2 regions of the Brevibacillus sp. HB1.4B genome follow, and region 2 is predicted to be linked to the other one. Evidence: predicted binding sites of a transcription regulator. Region 2 holds the regulator's gene; the other holds the start of a gene.

Region 1 (3,795 bases), on a different contig from region 2:
GCGAGAAAGTGCCTCTCCTCCTGTTTTCCCCTCTGCTGCATAAGAAAAAGAGACGTTTTCAAATGCGACATCAAAGCTCTGCGGACGCTGGGAGCTAAGCGGTTCGGCAACGGGCTGCTCTGCCAAAATCCGATCCATGCGCTCCACCCCCTCGCCAATGTCACGCAGGGTAGAGGTCAAAAACAAGAGCTTAAACATCGGTGCAGATACACCTGGCGCCATTACGAGGAAAAAGAGCAGAACAGACGCAAACGCAACATTTTGCGGGTCTTTACTCAGCATGAACACCCCTACTGGGAGAATGAAGGCCGCAAATGAACTCAGAATCACCTTGAACACCAAAAATCCGTTTTGAAAATCATCCGTATGCTTGACGCAATAGTCCCGATAGGTGATCATATCCGCATAAAAGCGCCGGAAGGAATGAACCGTCTGCCCGAATACCTTGATCGCCGGCATTCCACGTACATACTGGACGGCAGATCCATTCATCCGTTCTAGCGAATCGTAGTACCTCTTGATATTTTCTTTTGTTTTCGTCCCGGAAAACGTAATGATCTGCACAATCAATCCCAGTATGATCGGCACGACGCAGGCCAGCGCCAGCCAGACGTTCAAGTAAAACATCACGCCAATCATGAGCACCGTTGTCACGACTACATGCACCAAATCCGGAAGCTGATGCGCGACAAACGTCTCGACCTTTTCCACATTTTGCTCCAATGTTTTTTTGACTGCACCGGTAGACGTCCCGTTGAGCCAGCCAAGCGGCAAACGGCCGATATGCGCAGCCAATTTGACTCGCATTCCGTACAAAATGCGAAACGCAGCGATATGAGACACCATCCCGCCTGCATACATCATGACCAGACTTCCCACGAGTCCCGAAAGCGCAATAACTCCCCACCGAATCATGTACGCCCCGTCCGCCATTGCGGGAGACGCTGCATGCGTTAACAGTTCGCGTAAAATAAAGTAGACCGATGCATAAGGCACCAGCATGCATATTGCGCTCAAGGAAGACAATATCGCCGAGACGACGAGCAAGCCGCGCTTCTCATCCGCAATCTCCAGCAAGCGACGCACGCCTTTTTTGGGCTGCATTCCCTCTTTGCTCTCCATTGTCGTCATTCCTGTTCTCCTCTCTCCTGCTTGCTTCTTTTGTCCTATTCCTTATCATAATGTGACCTTCTGCCCTCTACCGCCGATTGCCGGATAGATCTTACCCCTAGCCGGAGCATTCTTTTATTTAGGAACAACAAAACGGTCATAACCGTTTTGTTTGACCGCAAGCGGTCGCATCCAGCTTTATGAAAAACGTCGAGATGTTTCGATCCCCCGATGAGAGGGGACGTTTTTTACACAAAAAAACCTTTCCCACTTGGAGGCTAGCTCCCACGGAAAGGTTGCGTTGGTTTTTCGATTATGGTTGGACTACTTTTTCTTTCGCTTTCGTTACGATGTGGTGACCGAGCGGCAAGCCGCGCTGCTCCAGCTCATCAGCTGTCACAATATGGAGCGTCTCACTTTTACACGGCATGGGCATCAAGCCGCCCAATGGACTCATCACTCTTCCGATCGTGTCTGTCTCAATGAGCACGTACAGGCCTTTTTCCTCCAATTGTTGCATGAATTCTCCCCAACGTTTGGAAGTAATTTGATCGGCGTGCTTGGTGAATATGACACCCATTTCTTGTGCTAGCATGTTAAATCTCCTTTGTTCTATCCGTCAAATATATGCTTCAAAAGATAATCTAACAATACAGGGAAACCTCTCTTCTGGCAAAATCCGTGTAAGCCAAAAAAACACGAAAAACGGTTGTTTTTGACCGCTTTTCGTTTCAGGAATCTCGCATCTTCTTCGCACACACCGTTTCATCGCGGCACGCTGTTTTTTGCAGCTTGCTTTTGAAAAAGAGACCTATTTTTGTCTATTTACTGTGTTATTCTTGTGCACCTCCCCATCATGTACCTAACTTTTCCTTTATTCAGAAATTCGTTGCCAGCTTCACATGCAGCAGTCGGGCAAAAGGAACCCAGTGGACCTCAGAGCTGCCCGAAGCTTGAGGCGTTGCGCTACTTGGTCAATATGGATGACCTGGGGGCATTTTTTGCATTCCAATTATTCTCATTGCATCACGAACATACATTCGGTATATAATAAGAATATACGTTCGCATCCGTGGCGTGTATGGACTTTGTAGTACATCTACGAATCACCAACTTTACAGGAGTGAAATGCCGTGCCTCAAGAGCGAACCATTATGTTAGTTGACGGACAATCATTCTATGCTTCGATTGAAAAAGCGGCCCGGCCAGACTTGAAAGATAAGCCAGTCGCTGTAGCTGATCCCTCTAGAAGATCTGGTATCATTCTGGCTGCTTGCCCCGTCGCCAAATCACGCGGTGTAACAACGGCCGAAAGAGTCGGCGAGGCGCTTGCGAAATGTTCCGATTTGGTCGTAATACGCCCCCGAATGCAAACATATATCACCGTATCCTTGCTTCTTAGCGAGATCTTCGAGTCATTTACGGACCAGGTCGAACCTTATTCCATCGATGAACAGTTTCTTGATGTTACAGGTTCTATCAGTTATTTCGGGGCTCCGGAAGAGATTGCTCACCAGATTCAGACACACGTTCTGTTATCAACAGGAGTTTGGACGCGGTGCGGAATTGGACCAACGAAAGTGTTGGCGAAAATGGCTACTGATAATTTTGCTAAAAAAATGCCCGAAGGTATCTTTAAACTTGGTTTCGACAATTTAGAATCTGTATTATGGCCGTTACCGGTACATCAAATGTTTATGGTTGCCTCTCGAATGGCTCGTCATTTTACACGTATGGGTCTTTACACGATTGGCGACATTGCGCGTCTGGAACTGGGTGATTTTAAAAAGCGTATGCGAAAAGAGATGGGCAAGCAAAGTGATATACAGGCGGAATATTATTGGCAGACAGCACGTGGAATAGACCCTAGCCCTGTCGTGGCAAGTATTCGTAATAAATTAAAATCGGTTAGTCACGGCAAGGCGCTCAGAAGCAGCCTTTATCGGAAGATTGAAGATATCGAGGTTATACTGCTGGAATTGGTGGTGGAGGTCTGTCGTCGCAGCAGGAGACTGGGTTACATCGGGCGAGTTGTGTCCGTCGGAGCAACAGAAACAGATGGTCAACATTCGTTATTGTCGTTTAATAGACAGGTAACACTTCCACACCCTACATCCCTTTCACATGAAGTCGCATCAGCAGCTCTCGGAATTTTCCATAAACATTGGAGCGGTATGCCCGTTAACCACCTATCTGTTGCATTGACTGAGTTGACAGACGATAACGTCATTCAGCTTACTTTTTTCGACGACCGGATCAAAGCGTACAGCCTGGAGAGAGCGACTGATGACATTAAGGATAGATACGGCAGCGCCGCTATTATGAGGGCATCATCATTATTACAGTCCGGAGTAGCCCGTGAGAGGGCAGAACAGATTGGAGGCCATTACAAATGAGCAAACTGGACGGTAATGAACGGTGGAAGTCCAAAATGCTGCTTACTGAGCATCAAGAACAATACGAAAATCGTCACGACGCAAAGAACTCCCATAAACGACCTACAGAAGATGAGTTCAAAATGATCCGAGACTGCATCTTGCTTCCTCACATGTTAAGCATGGTGCAAAAGAGCATCGAAGACATAGAGAACCATTCCAACCTTCTAAAGCAGCTTTATTTGACAGCAGGCCGAGCACTAATGAGCCAAATAAGTGCAGATTTGTACAGTCTGCGCCGCGAATTGTC
Region 2 (3,795 bases):
CTCGAAGATTAATCCTTTCGCAGCAGCTGAACTCTTTGTCGTAATTCCTGGTCTGTTAACGGCTCCAATTGCAACAAAGCCTCGTATGGATCATCACCTGGGATATGAAAGTATCGAGCAAATGCAGGCTCTGTCTTGATGCCGCTTTGCTTCAGAGTCCTGATCTGTTTATACGCATCCAAGCCTCCTATGTCTAACAATCGTGCTTCGATGTCCATATGACGATAGGCGTTTTGCATTTCGACAGCTACCGGTTGAGCAAACAATTCAAACCAAAAGTCAGCTGTGAAAAACGAGATAACGCACGTGGGCGTACTATTCACATCTGAGTGTGTCACTTCAAATCCGGGCAAACAGCCAAATGCTGTACGAACAGCCTGCTCAAACTGCTCCAGATCATGACTCTCGCAAATAATATCCAGATCGCTTTGCACAACATCAATGTCCAATGGGATGGTTCCGGCAAGCACTGGATGGTAATCGGATAGTACTTCCATGATGTGCGTCTGTTGAATCGCTTCCCACGCTGCTTTTTGGCGAATCGTCCCTCTGCCCAAGTAGGAGAGATCATGCCAATTTCTCATGAGACTACCTCCATGTCTGCTTTCTTTTAAAATAGTTTAGACAAAAGTGAATAAGTACGCAACGAAATCGATAATCACTCGTATACCTAAATGAAGGGAGTGTAGTAGATGGAAATATTTTTGTGGGTAGTGGTTGTGTTATTGTTCTTGCTAAGCATCGCAGGAATTTTCTTACCCGTTTTACCTGATACGATATTACTGTGGGCGGGCTTTTTGCTCTATCACTTTTTCATTGCAGATCCGGGAGCGGGATTGCCGGCATCCTTTTGGTGGGGAATGGTCGTTCTAAGCATTCTGCTTTACGGTGCTGACTTGCTGACGAATATGTACTTCGTGAAAAGGTATGGAGGGTCCAAATGGTCGTCCGTTGCTGCTGCGGTCGGTATTATCCTCGGGATTTTCGTTTTCCCACCGTTTGGTATGCTGATCTTACCGTTCGTATTCGTCGTTCTCGTAGAGTTGATGGTGCAGAAGCAGTCGATGGAGCGAGCAGTGAAAGCGGGAGTAGGCTCACTGATCGGATTTTTGGGTAGTGCAGTCGTAAAAGTCATCTTGCAAGTTACGATGATCATCTGGTTTTTTATCGCCAGATAATAGACAGAAAACAAAAAGGACAGCCTCGGCTGTCCTTTTTTACGTGGGAACTAGTGAATGAGTCGATAAACACCGATGACTTTACCGAGAATAGTGACATGCTCCAGGATGATCGGTTCCATCGTGGCATTTTCCGGTTGGAGACGGAAGTGATTCTTTTCTTTGAAAAATCTTTTAACGGTCGCTTCGTCTTCTTCTGTCATGGCTACGACGATGTCACCATTGTTGGCTACGTGCTGTTGGCGAACAATGACGTAGTCTCCGTCGAGAATTCCGGCATCAATCATACTGTTCCCGGAGACGCGCAGCATATAGACCTTGTCAGAAGTCACGATATTGTCTGGAAGCGGGAAGTACTCTTCTACATCCTCAATGGCAGTAATCGGTTGTCCAGCGGTTACTTTTCCGATTACTGGCACACGGACGACAGAGTCTTCGAAATTGTCTTGAAAACGATCTTCATCTGATAGCAATTCGATGGCACGAGGTTTGGTAGGATCTCGACGAATGAGGCCTTTTTTCTCTAAGCGTGCCAAATGCCCATGTACTGTTGAGCTGGAAGCTAGTCCAACAGCCTCCCCAATTTCACGTACAGATGGCGGATATCCTTTATCACGAACTTCCTTTCGTATGAACTCGATGATGGCTTGTTGTCTACTCGATAATTTTGACATAGAAAGACACCCCTGATTTCTCGAACATATTTTCCTATATTATACCATGGGAGCTTGCGTTCGACAAACATAAGTTCGATTATTTGTTGACATGAACATATGTTCTCATTTATTATGAGGCTACAAGTGATCAGAACGTATGTTTGTGAGGAGGCCATTATTATGAATTCATTGACAGTACGTAATCGTTTCGAGAAAAAAGAAGAACGTCGTGTTCGTTTTGGTATCACGAGAGGACAAGCTCTCTTGTTTCTTATTACATTTACTCTCTTTTTTTACCTGTTAACCGAACTAGTGTTTGCTTCTTCGCCAATGGAGGAGCCACAAGGCATAGAAGTAACCGTACAATCTGGAGATAGCCTATGGTCGTTAGCTGTTCAATACAATACAGATCAGATGGATGTTCGGGACTATATAATAGAAATTAAGGATGCGAACGGTTTAGAGAGCAACAGGATTTACCCAGGTCAGACTCTCATCCTTCCTGATACTCCGTAAGTGTTCGGCTGTCTTGCGGGATCACTCGAATGTGGTATAATGAAGCGGCACTACTACAGAGTGGGAGGAACCAGCAGTGGTATCTGACGCAGAAATTAAACGCATCAACGAATTGGTCAAAAAATCGCGCGAAGAAGGTTTGACCGAAGAGGAAAAGCTTGAACAAAAAGCATTGCGCCAAAAGTACATTGACGCCGTTAAGCTTTCATTGAGAGCAAATTTGGATTCCATCCGTTATGTGGAAGACCTTGAAGAAAATAAGCCAAAACAGTAAGATAACAATTACTGATACGACAGACATCCTCGCTTGACGCTAGGGTGTCTTTTTCTGTGACATACATAAGCTGTGATAGCCAGGGAGGGAAAGCGATGGCGTGGATAGCTGTGGCGGTTGGAGGAGCAGTTGGCTCTCTTTTGCGCTACCTATTGTCTTTGCTCGCGAATCAGCCGGGATGGCCGTGGGGAACCTGGATCGCCAATGTTTGTGGATCTTTGATCATCGGCATCTTGTTCGTGCTGGGGAAAGAACGTGGCTTTTTATCTCCGACACTCTACCTCTTATTTGCAACGGGGGTCATGGGAGGATTTACGACTTTCTCAAGCTTCTCCTTGGAAGTAGTCTCTTTTTGGGGGGAAGGCCACCTGTTACGTGGCACTTTGTACGCTCTGCTTAGTTTGGGAGTCGGTCTACTTTCTTGTGCGGTTGGAATATGGTTGGCCAGGCAATGGTCCTGAGTCGTTCAATGACACGATACATGTGAGGGGGAATGAATGTGAGTACACAGCATCGTGATTATGAATGGGAACAAAAAAAGCTGGATGAAACAATTTCAGCGATCGACGAAGAAATGGAGCAGCTTCGCAATGATATTCGCGAGGCAACAGATGATTATGTCAAACAGGTCGTTAACTATAAAAAGGCTAAGGAATTGAGCTACCTGGAAGATCAGGGTCGAGAGAAGCCTTATTTCGGCAGAGTGGATTTCTTGAAAGATGAAATCTACGAGCTGGATGAGGTCTACATAGGAAAACGGGGAATTGTACGCAGCGATACGTTTGATTCTGTCGTCGTGGATTGGCGCGCGCCTATCGCCAGTCTTTATTATTCCGGTGAGAGCAAAGAAGCGTTTTACCGGATGGGACGCGAGATCGTGCGTGGTGAAGTTCGACTAAAGCGTAATTTTGCGATCGAAGACGGAAAGATCGTCGGCATCTATGATGGAGCGGTAAAAGAAACGATTAACCGCGAGATGGGGCATCCCGACGAATTTTTGCAAGAGGGCTTCATTGATGAATTTTTGGCAGCCAATCTGAATCAGGCGAACGATAGTAGGCTAAAAGACATCGTCGCTACGATTCAATCCGAGCAGAATGATATTATCCGGGCGGAAAAAGAACGGCCCATTGTTGTGCAAGGAGTAGCGGGGAGCGGAAAAACAACCATT

The links. Region 2 encodes LexA, which represses DNA repair genes until DNA is damaged. Its sites were predicted from a motif close to CGAACATATGTTCG; they were not measured.
Region 1: the regulator LexA is predicted to act here: its motif matches at 2,140-2,153, upstream of HP398_RS05930 (DNA polymerase IV).

What each region holds. Positions count from the first base shown of each region.
Region 1 covers NZ_JABSUT010000002.1:312,132-315,926, forward strand. Annotated here, with positions in the region: gene HP398_RS05920 (ABC transporter ATP-binding protein) at 1-1,104, opposite strand, end outside; gene HP398_RS05925 (hypothetical protein) at 1,424-1,705, opposite strand; gene HP398_RS05930 (DNA polymerase IV) at 2,244-3,506, shown strand; gene HP398_RS05935 (YhjD family protein) at 3,503-3,795, shown strand, end outside.
Region 2 covers NZ_JABSUT010000009.1:267,465-271,259, reverse strand. Annotated here, with positions in the region: gene HP398_RS21885 (DUF4269 domain-containing protein) at 9-584, opposite strand; gene HP398_RS21880 (DUF456 domain-containing protein) at 693-1,178, shown strand; gene lexA (transcriptional repressor LexA) at 1,229-1,852, opposite strand; gene yneA (cell division suppressor protein YneA) at 2,015-2,350, shown strand; gene HP398_RS21865 (DUF896 domain-containing protein) at 2,427-2,624, shown strand; gene crcB (fluoride efflux transporter CrcB) at 2,720-3,085, shown strand; gene HP398_RS21855 (HelD family protein) at 3,124-3,795, shown strand, end outside.